Regions from separate parts of the Intestinimonas massiliensis (ex Afouda et al. 2020) genome, predicted to be linked through region 2. Evidence: riboswitches for the same ligand, from Rfam matches in the RefSeq annotation. Region 2 holds a riboswitch; the other holds the start of a gene.
What was found. Region 2 has a riboswitch for lysine ahead of BN2154_RS11495 (3-aminobutyryl-CoA ammonia lyase). Riboswitches for the same ligand answer to the same signal wherever they lie in the genome.
Positions count from the first base shown of each region.

Region 1: linked by a shared signal. The riboswitch ahead of BN2154_RS09875 (L-erythro-3,5-diaminohexanoate dehydrogenase) and the one ahead of BN2154_RS11495 (3-aminobutyryl-CoA ammonia lyase) in region 2 are both predicted to bind lysine.

Region 1 is NZ_LN869529.1:1,250,992-1,257,756, reverse strand. It holds gene feoB (ferrous iron transport protein B) at 1-1,414, shown strand, start outside; gene BN2154_RS09875 (L-erythro-3,5-diaminohexanoate dehydrogenase) at 1,465-2,508, opposite strand; lysine riboswitch at 2,601-2,779, opposite strand; gene BN2154_RS09870 (thiamine diphosphokinase) at 2,930-3,547, shown strand; gene BN2154_RS09865 (aldehyde dehydrogenase family protein) at 3,621-5,105, opposite strand; gene BN2154_RS09860 (PucR family transcriptional regulator) at 5,540-6,765, shown strand, end outside.
Region 2 is NZ_LN869529.1:1,578,604-1,585,368, forward strand. It holds gene ablA (lysine 2,3-aminomutase) at 1-838, opposite strand, end outside; gene BN2154_RS11485 (L-erythro-3,5-diaminohexanoate dehydrogenase) at 956-1,999, opposite strand; gene BN2154_RS11490 (3-keto-5-aminohexanoate cleavage enzyme) at 2,200-3,018, opposite strand; gene BN2154_RS11495 (3-aminobutyryl-CoA ammonia lyase) at 3,057-3,443, opposite strand; lysine riboswitch at 3,594-3,769, opposite strand; gene BN2154_RS11500 (lysine 5,6-aminomutase reactivase ATPase KamC) at 3,842-5,275, opposite strand; gene BN2154_RS11505 (lysine 5,6-aminomutase reactivase subunit KamB) at 5,277-6,275, opposite strand; gene BN2154_RS11510 (hypothetical protein) at 6,399-6,765, opposite strand, start outside.

The sequences.
Region 1 (6,765 bases), 330 kb from region 2:
GGGGCGGGACCTCACGGCCGACCGGCTGGCAGGCGGAGCATTGGAAGAGACGCTGGAGGGATTGCAGGCCGCGGGCTGGAGCCGGGAACAGGTCCGGGAGGCCATCGTGGCGGCGCTGGTCCGCACCGGGGCGGAGATCGCCGGGAGCGTGGTCGCCTGCCGCCGGGCGGATGCTGCCCGCCGGGACCGGCGGCTGGACCGGCTCCTGACCAGCCGAGCCACCGGCATCCCCGTTATGCTGTGCCTGCTGGCCCTGGTTTTTTGGATCACCATCGCCGGGGCCAACGCGCCCTCGGCCCTGCTGGCCGACGGCCTGTTCTGGGTCCAGGATCGGCTGACCGACCTGTTCTTGTACTTACAAGCCCCGGATTGGCTCCATGGTGCGCTGGTGCTGGGGGTCTACCGGGTGCTGGCGTGGGTGGTGAGCGTGATGCTGCCCCCCATGGCCATCTTTTTCCCTCTTTTCACGCTTCTAGAGGATTTTGGATATCTGCCCCGGGTGGCCTTTGTTCTGGATCACGCCTTCCAAAAGGCCAGGGCCTGCGGCAAGCAGGCGCTGACTATGGCCATGGGATTCGGCTGCAATGCGGCGGGGATCGTGGGCTGCCGAATCATCGACTCCCCGCGGGAACGGCTCATCGCCATCATTACCAACAATTTTGTCCCCTGCAACGGGCGGTTCCCGACCCTCATTGCCATTATTACTATGTTTTTTGTGGGCACTCAGGCGGGGCCCGGGCCGTCCCTGGTCTCCGCAGTACTGCTGACGGGAGTCATCCTGCTGGGCGTGTTCATGACCTTCTGGGTGTCCCGGCTGCTGTCCGGCACCATCCTCCGGGGCGTGCCCTCCTCTTTTACGCTGGAGCTGCCCCCGTACCGCCGTCCCCAGATCGGCAAGGTCATCGCCCGCTCTGTGCTGGACCGTACGCTGTTCGTGCTGGGCCGGGCGGTGGCGGTGGCCGCGCCGGCGGGCCTGCTTATCTGGCTCTGCGCCAATGTGACGGTGGGGGGAGTGAGCATCCTGAACCACTGCACCGGCTTCCTGGACCCCTTCGCCCGGCTGCTGGGTCTAGACGGTGTAATCCTGATGGCCTTCATCCTGGGCTTTCCAGCCAACGAGATCGTGGTGCCCATCATCATCATGAGCTACCTCTCCACCGGCACGCTGCTGGAGCTGGATGACCTGGGTGCCCTCCATGCCCTGCTGGTGGAGCACGGCTGGACCTGGCTGACGGCGGTGTGCACCATGCTCTTCTCCCTGATGCACTGGCCCTGCTCCACTACCTGTATGACCATCGGCAAGGAGACTCGAAGCCTGAAGTGGACGCTGATCTCCTTTGCCGTACCCACGGCGGTGGGCATGGCGGTGTGTTTCCTGACGGCCTCTGCGGCCCGGCTGTGCGGCCTGGCCTGAACGCCAAACGGTCCCCGCCGGAATCGGCGGGGACCGTTTGGAAGGGTTGATCACATGTATTTGGATTCAAAGTAGGAGCGCAGCACGGGGTTGGCCCGCAGCTCACTGAGGGCGATCTCGGCGTGGCCGGAGGTGTAGCCGTTGCCCATCATGATGTCCACGTCCTTACCGCAGCCTTCGGCACCCAGAGTGGCCTTGGTGAAGCTGGTGGCCATGGAGAAGAAATAGCAGGTGCCGCCGTCTTTTACAGGGAGGATGCAGCTCATCTCGCAGTTTTCGATGTTGACGCAGCAGATGGAGATGTCGTACTCATGGCCGTGATTGACCTCCAGGGCCTTTTCCAGCACTTCGATGGGCTCGGTGGCGCTGGCCACGATGGCGTGGGTGCACAGCTTCATGGACTTGAGCAGGTCGGCGTCCTCCTGGGTGAGGACCACGGCCACCACGTGGCCCAGAGGGCCCACCCGCTTCATGGCCTCGGTGCAGACCAGCATGCCGGATTTGCCGGCGGCGCCCAGCACCAGCACGTCGTTGTTGACCTGGACCAGCTTGGCGGTCTGGGCGGGAGCGCCGGCCACATCCAGGGCGGCCAGCGCCAGCTTTTCGCTCAGATCGTCGGGCAGCCGGGCGTACAGGCCGCTTTCAAACAGGATGGCCTGGCCCACGATGTCCACCCGGTCGATGTCCTTGTGCACGGCCAGGATCTTGTCGATGCGCAGAGGGGTCAGGGACAGGGAGACCAGAGAGGCGATCTTGTCGCCGGGCTTCAGGTCGATCTCGTCCTTCAGATCGTCGCCGATGGTGTTCACGATGCCGATGAACATGCCGCCGGAGCCGGTGACCGGGTTCTGCTGCTTGCCACGCTCGGCCACGATGGACATAATCATCTCACCGATCTTCTTCTCATCGCCCCCACAGGCCTCGGAGATCTGGGTGAAGGAGGCGGAGTCGATGTTCAGGGCGGTGACGTCCACCAGGATTTCGTTGGAGTAGATCTCAGCCATATTGTTGTCGATCCGGTAAGCGGCCTGAGTCAGGACTCCCTTGGGTTCGATGACGCGATGGGTACCGTACTTGTTGCCTTTCTTCTGCATGGTAAACACACTCCTATCTGTTCACAGTGAGGTGGAGGCGGACCGATGGGTCCGCCGGAACGAAAAAGCGCCATTCATGCCCCGGCGCAGGGGGCATAAATAGCGCTTCATGGCTTACCATGACAAGCCGCGGACACTGAGACCGCGACTCAGGGAGCGGGGCCGGACGCGGCAGGCTCTCTTCGGCGGGGCAACTATTCACGGGCCGCTTCGGATGCGTCCATCCTTATCATCGGCCCCCTACCGGATGCCCCGCGCCTCTATTTATGATCTTATTATAGAAAAAATTCCAGAGGCGGTCAAGGGGGGCGCGGCGGGTTTTTTCGGATTTGTGAAACTTGTCAGGGCATATTCCGCCGCAGCTCTTGCAATTGGAACCAAAATCGGGCAAGATAGGGGGAGAGAAAACGGAGGCGAGAATATGCGGGAACCGATTTGCTATGTGATTGGGGCCGGAGAGCTGTATCCGGCGGGACTGGAGCCCAAGGCGGGGGACTGGGTCATCGCCGCCGACGGCGGCTACCGGGCTCTGAGGGCGCTGGGGCTGCGGGCCGACCTGGTGGTGGGGGACTTCGACTCTCTGGGGGAGAGGCCGGACCACCCGAATGTGATGACACTGCCCCGGGAAAAAGACGACACCGACATGGCGGTGGCCCTGGAGGTGGGAGTCAAGCGAGGCTACCGGACCTTTCGGCTCTACGGCGGCACCGGGGGCCGGATCGACCACACCCTGGCCAATTTGCAGTGCCTGACCTGGCTGTCCAGACGGGGCTGCCGGGGAGAGCTGTACGGAGAGAACTGGACGGCTGCCGCGGTGACCGACGGAGCGCTGACCTTCGACGCTTCGCACCGGGGTTATGTGTCGGTGTTCTGCCAGGGGGACCGGGCGGAGGGGGTGACCCTGCGGGGGCTCAAGTACCCGCTGGACAGCGCGGCGCTCACTCCCGACGTGACCCTGGGTGTGAGCAACGAGTTCACCGGCGCGGAGAGCAGCATTGCGGTGCGAACGGGCACCCTCCTGGTGGTGTGGTATCGCTGATAGGGGAGAAGGGCCGCTGGCTGTGCCGGCGGCCCTTCTCCTTTGGGAAGCGCAGGTTTGGGGGGAGAGAGGATCACTTTTCGGGGTAGAAGCCGGACGGGGACTCCGAGAGATTGATCATAATATTCTTCATCTGGGTGTAGTGCTCCAGAATGACCTTGTGGGTCTCACGGCCGATGCCGCTGGCCTTATAGCCGCCGAAGGGTGCGCCCTCCGGGATAGCGTTGTAGGTGTTGACCCACATCCGGCCGGTCTCGATGCCGCGGGACACCCGGATGGCCCGGTTGATGTCACGGGTCCACACCGCGCCGCCCAGGCCGTAGGCGTTGTCATTGGCCATCTCGATGACCTCGTCCTCGTCGTGGAACTTGATGACGCAGGCCACCGGCCCGAAAATCTCCTCCTGGGCCACCCGCATGTGGTTATCCACGTCCACCAGCAGGGTGGGCTTCATGAAGCAGCCCTTGGCCAACTCGCCCTCGGTCATGCGTTCGCCGCCGCAGGCCACTCTGGCGCCCTCGCTCTTTCCGATCTTGATGTACTCCAGGATTTTGCCCACCTGGTTCTCATTGATCTGGGAGCCCATCTGAGTGGCGGGGTCCCAGGGCATCCCCACCTTGACGGCTTGGAAGCGCTTGACGGCTTCGTCGATGAATTTGTCATAGATGGTGTCCTGGACAAAGACACGGCTGCCGGCGCAGCAGACCTGGCCCTGATTGAACAGGATGCCGAGCTGGAGGCCGTCCATGGCCATCTCCCACTTGCAGTCGTCAAAGTAGATGTTGGCGGACTTTCCGCCCAGCTCCAGGGTGGAGGGGATGAGCCGCTCGGCGGCGGCGCAGGCCACGCAGCCGCCCACCTCGGTGGAGCCGGTGAAGGCCAGCTTGCGGAAGCCGGGGTGGTCCAGGATGTACTGCCCAGCCTTGGAGCCTGAGCCGGTGATGACGTTGAACACACCGGCGGGGATGACGTCCTGGGTCAGGCGGGCCAGCTCCAGCACGGACAGCGGGGTGTCGCTGGAGGGCTTGAACACGGTGCAGCAGCCGGCGGCCAGTACGGGAGCCAGCTTCCAGGCGGCCATCAGGAAGGGGAAGTTCCAGGGTACGATCTGCCCTACCACGCCGATGGGCTCCCGCAGGATCAGAGAGAGGGTGGAGCCGTCCAGAATGTTGGCGGAGCCCTCCTCGGCCATGATGCAGCCGGCAAAATAGCGGAAATGGCGGGAGGCGTAGGGAATGTCAATGGCCATGGTCTCCCGGATGGGCTTTCCGTTGTCCAGGGACTCGATCATGGCCAGGTGCTCGGCATTGGCGTCGATGATATCGGCGATCCGGTTGAGGATGGCGGCCCGCTCGTTGGTGGTGACGTTTTTCCAGCTCCGGAAGGCGGCCCAGGCGGCGTCTACGGCCTGATCCACGTCCTCTCTGGTGGCCTGGGCGCAGGTGGCCAGACCCTCGCCGTTGGCGGGGCAGCGAGTCTGGAAGGTGGCGCCGTCGCTGGCGTCGATCCACTGGCCGTTGATGTAAAGCTTGTAGCTGTCCTGAGTGATCTTTTCCATAAGGTAAACACTCCTTTCAAACGCTGAACGAAACAGCGGAAACGCGGTTCTGTTTCTGCGGTCCGACTATGGATACTATAGCACATTTTGCACAAAAATAACATTGACAATGCGTAGAAAATTGGAGGTATTGATGTGCAAAATAACCACGCAATCGGTGCATCGTTTTTAAGTATCCTTAGAACAACAACCATTTTGGCATTCCTTCTGCGAGCTGTGCTGTTCTGTAGAACAGAACAAAAACCAGCGTAGAAAAGGAACAAAGACTGTGGTAAAATGAAAAACAGATGCCAGCCCCTGTTTTTTGAAGAGGGGGACGGCGGCCGACCCGGAGAACCATTCGCTTGGGGGGTGGAGGGTCGGTATGGTCTGCCGAAAAATGGGGCTGCGATTTGTGCGAAACGGAGAATTTGGAAAAGGAGGGAAAAGACAGTATGAGCGTGACGGTGGCGGACCTGCTGGAGCTGCCCAGTCTGCGGGAGGCCCGGCTGGCGGCGGGACGGGGCGGGCTGAACAAGCTGGTCTCTTCCATCTCGGTGCTGGAGTACGCCGATCCCAGCATGCTGCAGGACGCGCTGTTCAAAAACAACGAGTTTTACGGCAGCGAGGTGGTCATCACCGGCTTTATGAACATCCCCAATGATGTGGAGGCCCAGTGCGCTAACATTCGGCGGCTGGCCGAGGCGGGCGAGGTGGGGCTGATTCTGTATTATGTGGGCGTCTTCCTGCCGCGGGTGGACCGAAAGCTGTTGGAGCTGGCCGACGAGCTGGATTTCGCCCTCATCGTCATGCCGGAGAACCGTATGGACCAGCGGTACAGCGAGGTCATCTGCGAGGTGATGGAGGCCATCTTCAAGGACCAGAACACCAGCGCCGCCCTGGTCAGCGACATCCTGGACCGGGCCTCCCTGCTGCCGGAGCACCAGCGGACGGTGGACACAGTGCTCAAGCTCCTCAGCGACCGCACCCGGGCCTCGGCGGTGCTCACCGACGGGGCCGGTCGGGTGCTCAACGCTGCGGCCTGGCCCCGGACCGCGGCGGTGGACCTGGAGGAGCGTTTGCGGCGGCTGGAGAGTCTGCCGGAGGCGGGAGGGGCTCCTTTGGAGCTGCGGGCCGGGGAAGCGCGGTGCCTGCTCTACCGCTGCGCGCTCAGCGACCCGGCGCCGGGCATGGAGCTGTTCCTATTCAAGGAGGGGGAGCCTCTCACCGCCGACCTGGTGCGGCAGGCGGGGGAGGTGGTGCGCCTGGCGGCCAACCTCTGGAGCCAGAGCCATGACCGGGTGGTGATGAGCGAGCTGGTGCGGGCCATTTTGAAGGATGAGCCCATTAAGATGCGGCGTCTGGCGGAGATCTTCCATGTGGACGTAGGCTCCATCCACTCCATGTGGGTGCTGCGGCCCGGCCTGGAGGGCCGGGAGGAGTTCCGGGCCAAGGGCCTGGAGCTGGTACGGGAGCTGCTGGCCCACCACTGCACCACAGTCGTGGCCGACTGGTACGAGGGGGATCTGGTGGCTTTTATGGACTGGCCCGCCGGAGGCGGCGAGGCTGGGGCTCTGGCCGACATGTGCTGCGCCCAGTTGGAGCAGGCGGGGCTCCGGGCCGTCCTGACCCTTTGTCAGAGCTTGGCCACCACCGCCGACGTGCGCCGGGCTTATCTGGC
Region 2 (6,765 bases):
GCTCGTTGACCAGCTTCTTCATCACGTGGACGCAGTCATTGACTCCGGCCAGCAGCACGGACTGGTTGCCCAGAGGAATGCCGGCGTCGGCCAGCCGGGCGCAGGCGGCGGCGGACTCGGCGGTGATCTCGTTGGGATGGTTGAAGTGGGTGTTGAGCCAGATGGGGTGGTACTTCTTCAGCATATCGCACAGCGCGGGGGTGATGCGCTGGGGCAGTACCACCGGGGTGCGGGAGCCGATGCGGACGATCTCCACGTGGGGAATGGCCCGCAGCTCTTTGATGATGTACTCCAGCCGCTCGTCGGAGACCAGCAGAGCGTCGCCGCCGGAGAGCAGCACGTCCCGGACCTCGGGGTGATGGCGGATGTAGTCGATGGCCACGTCGACCTGATCCACCGGCAGGCCGGCGTCGTGCTGGCCGGCGAAGCGGCGGCGGGTACAGTGGCGGCAGTACATGGAGCACTGATCGGTGATGAGCAGCAGCACCCGGTCGGGGTAGCGATGGGTCAGGCCGGGGGCCGGAGAGTCGGCGTCCTCATGGAGGGGGTCCAGCAGGTCGGCCTTGGACTGGTGGAGCTCCGCGGCGGTGGGGACCGCCTGACGGCGGACGGGGTCATAGGGGTCGTCAGGGTCGATGAGGGAGAGGTAGTAGGGGGTGATGGCCATGCGCAGGGTGCCCAGGCAGGCCTTGACGCCCTCTTCCTCCTCGGGGGTCAGGCTGATGTACTTTTTCAGGTCCTCCAGGGTCTCGATCCGGTTGGCCACCTGCCAGTGCCAGTCGTTCCAATCCTCATCAGAGACCTGGGGGAACAGCGCTTTGCGTCTGGATTCGTTCATTCGGTCGCACCGCCTTTCAGAATTCGCGCCTCGGGTAACCGCGGCGGCAGGAAAGAGGGAAGGAACGCCCCGGCGTGTCCCCGCGGACGCCGCCGGTAACGCGCCTTCCCTTGGGTATTATACGTATTTCTCCTCAAACAGCTTGCGCAGCTTGGGATTCTCCCGCAGGACGTTCAGGGTGATGTCGGCATGGTCCTTGGTGTAGCCGTTGCCCACGATCATGGTCACGTCCTTGCCGATGCCCTCGGCCCCCAGGGCCGCCTTGGTGAAGGAGGTGGCCATGGAGAAAAAGTACACCAGGCCGTCGTCCCGGACGGGCAGGATGGCGGACATCTCGCAGCTCTCGATGTTGACGCAGCAGATGGAGATGTCATACTCCTTGCCGCCGTTGACGGCCAGGGCGGCCTCCATGACCTCCACGGGCTTGGTGGCGTCGGCCAGCACGATGTCGGTGTAGACGCCCAGCTCCTTCAAAGCGGGGATCTGCTTCGGGTTGCGGACCACGCCGACCACCTTGCCGTTGGGCCCCACCTTCTTCATAGCCTCGTAGCCACACAGCACGCCGGACTTGCCGTTGGCCCCCAGGATCAGGACGCTGTCGCCCTCCTTGGGCAGCTTGCGGGCCTGGGCGGGAGCGCCGGCCACGTCCAGGGCGGCCAGGGCCAGAGGCTCGGGCATGTCGTCGGGCAGCTTGGCGTAGATGCCGCTTTCAAACAGGATGGCCTGGGCTTCCACATCCACCCGGTCGATGTCCTGATGGACGGCCAGGATCTTATGGATCTTCAAGGGCGTCAGGGACAGGGACACCAGGGAGGCGATGCGGTCGCCCTCCTTCAGGTCAATCTTGCCCTTCAGGTCGTCGCCGATCTTGGCCACGGTGCCCATGAACATGCCGCCGGAGCCGGTGACCGGATTCTGCTGCTTGCCGCGCTCGGCCACGATGGACAGGATCATCTCGCCGATCTTCTGGTCGTCATGGCCGCACACGTCGGCGATCTGGGTGAAGGAGGCGGAGTCCACGTTCAGGGCGGTGACGTTGCAGAGGATCTCGTTGGAGTAGATCTCATCCATGTTGTTGTCGATCTTGTACGCAGCCTGGGTCAGCACGCCTTTGGGTTCGATGACGCGGTGAGTGCCGTACTTATTGCCCTTTTTCTGCATATGTTTTGACCTCCTGTAGATTGAGATTCGGGGACCGGGTATGTGGATTTGGGAATGGTTGTGGGTTGGTTTGGGTTTGGAATTGGGAATGTGGGAATTGGGTTGGGAATGGTTTGGTTTTGGTGCGTTTGGTTTGGGAATCGGAAACGCGGCGGGCGGCGGGTCCCCGTGCAGCTCCCGGCCGCGTTTGGGAACACGGGTTACTTCAGACTGAGAATCCTGCGGGCCTCGTCCGGGGTGGCGATCTCCCGGCCCAGCAGCTTGGCCAGCTCCACCACACGGGCCACCAGCTCGCCGTTGGACTTGGCCAGCACGCCTCTGGACAGGGTCAGCTCGTCCTCGAAGCCCACCCGGACGTTGCCGCCCATGGCGATGGCGGCGGCGGCCATGGTAAAGGCGTGGCGGCCGATGCCGGTGACCGTCCAGGTGGAGCCGGCGGGGATCTGACTGACCAGATAGCACAGGTTGGGTACGGTGGCGGGGGTACAGCCGCCCACGCCCAGCACAAAGTTGAACTGCATGGGTTCGCCGGGCGCCTGCCCCTTCCGGGCCAGGGTCAGAGCGGTGTCCAGATGGCCGATCTCAAAGCATTCGTACTCTGGCTTGATGTGATTTTCCAGCATCCGCTTGCCAAAGGCCCGCAGAGTGGGCATGTCGTTTTGGAATACATCGTCGCCGAAGTTGCAGGTGCCGCAGTCCAGCGTGGCCATCTCGGGCATCAGCTCGGTGGGCTGGAGGCGCTCCTCCGGCGTCATCCCCACGGCGCCGCCGGTGGAGGGGATCAGAATCACACCGGGACAAGCCGCCTGAATGGCGTCCATCACGACCCGGAAGCGCTCCCGGTCCTGGGTGGGGGTGCCGTCGTCCCAGCGGACGTGCACGTGGATAACCGCTGCCCCGGCGTCATAGGCGCTCTTGGCCTCCCGCACCATCTCTTCCAGCGTGTAGGGAACGGCGGGGTTCTGCTCCTTGGTGACCTCCGCGCCGCAGATGGCGGCGGTGATAATCAGCTTTTCCATAGGGTAAACCTCCTTTTCATCGGGCTTGCTTGCGGTGTTCAGCGGGCGATGCGCTGTTTGTCCTTGGGCACCACGCAGGTGCCGGAGGCGCGGCAGACCACGACAGGCTCGGCCAGCTTGTCGGCGGCGGAGTCGCTGATGTCGGGCCGGGGCACGGCCACCTTGCGGGCCTCGAAGACCATCTTGCGGGAGGTGTTGCCCATGTGGGTGATCTCGCCCACCGCCTCGATGAAATCGCCGGCGTAGACGGGCGCCAGAAACTCCACGTTGTCGTAGGCGCAGAACAGGCCCTCGTCGCCGTCACTGATGATGAGCAATTCAGTGGCCACGTCGCCGAACAGATGGAGCATGTGGGCCCCGTCCACCAGATTGCCGCCGTAGTGAGCGTCCTCCGCCCCCATACGGACCCGGATCATGGATGTCATTTTTTCCATCGTCAATACCCCCTAAAAAATTTTCCATACGGTTCCCCAAAAAACATCAAGCGCCGCCCGTCCTGCCCCGAAAGGGAGCAAAACGAACAGCGCTCCATGCAAACAACAAAACGCTATTTATGCCTGACGGTCACCCGACAGAACATAAATAGCGCTTCATGTTTCCATGACAATCCGTGCGCACTGGGCCCACGTCTCAGGAGAGGCTCGGGACAGCTCCCCCCTCCTTCGGCGGCGGTCCCATTCCCAGCGCGCATCGGGCCTGACCGCCCTTTGCATCGCGCCGGTACCTGAACTGCCGCGCCTCTATTCACACAATATTTTGTTATACCACTCTAATAATATAGGCACTTTAACTAAATATTATTATAGCACCGGCCGTCAGTTTGTCAACTATTTTCTTCAAAGATTTTCATCCATTCTTCGTCCAGATCCAGCAGGCGGCACACCCGCAGGGCGTCCCGGGGACAGGGCGCACCGGGCGGCGCGGCCAGCAGGCGGTAATCCATAAGCCGGGACAGCCGGTCCAGCGGGGCCTCCCCCGCCCGGAAGGCGGCGGTATCCAGGGCGGCAAGACCTGCCACCTGGTAATGCCGCCGGGCGGCATCGGACACGCCGTCGTAATGGGTGGTCATCATGGCCACGCAGTTGAGCCCGCCCAGATATTCCACCAGCGCCCGGGCCAGGGCCGCCCCCTCCCGGGGATTGGTGCCCCGGGCGAACTCGTCCAGCGCCACAAAGAAGAACTTCCCCTTCTCCCGCCGCAGCAGGTCCCCCAGCGCGGCCACCTCGGCCCCGAAGGAGCTGAGGCCCTGCTCCACCGACTGCCGGTCGGTGCAGATAAGGCTCACCGAATCGAACAGGGGAGCGGTCATTTCCCGGGCAAAGACAAAAAAGCCGGTCTGGAGCAGCAGCAGGTTCAGGGTGACGCTCTTGAGGGAGACGCTCTTGCCCCCCATGTTGGCCCCTGTGATGACAGTGGTCCCCTTCTCCAGTGTGATGGACACCGGAATAAAGGCCCCGCCCCGCTCCTTCAGGTGGTCGGCCACCTCGGGATGGACCATGTCGAACGCCTCTACCTCCGGCACGGCGGACAGCCGGGGCCGGACGCAGCCGAACCGCCGGGCCAGCCGGGCCTTGGCCAGCGTCAGGTCCAGGCGGCCGATGGCGTCCATGGCGGCAAAAAAGCCTGCTTTCTCCCGCAGCAGGGCGGCCGTCAGCCGCCGCCGGGCGGCCAGCTCCGCCTTGTCCTCCTCCAGCACCAGCTCCCGCCGCCGGGCCAGCAGGGCTTCCCGGGCCTCCCCCTCCGCGCTCCGCAGCTCCCGCTCCACCTGAAGCTTATCCGCCCGGATGCGCTCCAGGGCCGGGTCAAAGGCGTTCTCCACCGAGAAGGGGGGCAGCCGCCGCCCGCTGGGGTCCAGCAGGTCCAGCAGCCCCGTCATGGGGCGCAGCTCCAGCCCCTCCAGCCGCGGGAAGCGGCCGTACTCCTCCGCCAGGCGTTCCAGATAGAGCAGGAAGTGTTTGACCTCGAAGAGCTCCACCTCGTCCATGGGGGAATTGGAGGGGCGCTGGAAGGAGTTTTTGATGTCGTGGAACTCCGACAGCAGATGGACGACGTTCTCCACCGCCGGCGCACCCTGCTCCATCCACGCCAGCAAAGCGTCCACCCGGCCCAGCTCCGCCTCCAGCGCCCCCTCCTCGCCGGGCCCGTACCAGCGGGGGGTCCGGGCCAGAGCGCGGCCGAAGGGAGAAGCCGGCTCCAGCCGGGCCATGACCCAGAGGTAGCCGGTATCCTCCTTGAGTTGTTGATCGAGCTTTACCATGTCATACCTCCCTCACGTCCACCACCGGGACCTCTACCGCCGCCCGCAGGGCGGACAGGAGCTCCTCCCGGTCCAGGTGCTTGCCGTAGGCCGACCAGGGGTTGGCGCACACGGCGGCGATGGTCAGCCGCCGCGCCGCTTGCAGAGACCCGCCGCCCCGGAAAAAGGCGGCGGTGCTGCTCCGGTCCGCCAGAAAATGAGTGGCGTCTGGAGCGGCCACCACCGTGGGAGCCCCCCGCCGGGCCAGGGTGCGGAGCATGGGACTGGTGACGCCTCCCGCCACCCAGAGCACGCACTTCTCCCGGGGCAGCGCCCCCCACAGGGGCTGGCCGCTATCCTCCCGCTCCAGGGGCAGCCGCTCTCCCTCCGGCGTAAAGAGGGCAAAGCGCTCCTGTTCCGCCGCCAGAGCCGCCCGGAGGCCGGGTTCCTCCGGCTCCGGCGCGGCGAACAGGGCGCAGGTGTGGGCCGTCTCGGCGGCGATGACCGCCGCCCCGCCGTCCATGGAGGCGCCTACGCACAGAATGGCACAGCCGCCCGGTTCCGCCCCCGCCAGGGATTTCCGCCCGGCGGCTCCATCGATCAGCACCCGGTCGGCTCCCAGCTCCCGGAAGGTCCCGGCCAGGGGGGCCAGTTGCGCCACCGCCGAGGGGCCCGCCAGTTGGATGTATCCGTCGGACAGGGCGCGGAACACCGCCACCGGGCCCAATGGGGTCATCACGCCAGTAACCCGGTCCACCTCCACCGTAGCGTCGCATAGGGGCAGCAGCCCACGGGCCGTGGCGAACAGCGTACCCGCCGGGACCCAGATCTCCGGCTTTTCCGTCCCCGTCACCACGTCGGTCCGCTCCCCATCCCGACCCACCGAAGTCATGGCCAGGGTCTCCCCCTCCAGCTCCCGGATGAGCCGACACAGCGCGGTGGTCTTACCGGCATTCTTGCACAAACCGATGACAGTCACCGGCGAGGCGTCCCCCACCAGGGGGGCCAGCAGCGGCTTCACGGCCCTCTCCCCTTCCCGCATTGCAGATTCCATAGCGCCATTATAGGGGCTCAGCCTGGGAAATGTCAATGGGGCGGCCGGCTGAACCGGCCCGCCCCATTGACGCGCTTGCCCGGAAAAATTTCAGCTTTCCTTCAAGATTTCCCCGGCAATCCGGTCGGCCATCCGGCCCACCCGTTCGAAATCCACATAGGGGTTGTAGAGGGCCTCCAGCTCGTCGTGCATGGCCTTGGCCTGGGCCAGAGAGTCCACCGCCTCCTCCGTCAGGGCGGCGGACACCTTCCGCGAAAAGCGCAGCCGCGCCCTGTTCCGGCGCACCGCCTCGGCGTCCGCCATGGCGTCCAGCCGGATGCGGCGGTAGGGCCGCTTTTCGTAGGGCAGGGCCGGAGAGCTGGTCACGAAGGCCAGCGACAGCCCCGGGAGGAGCAGATGCTCCAGCCGGTCGGGGGCCATGGGGGAGACGCAGGCCACCGCGTCGTGGCCCGCCGCC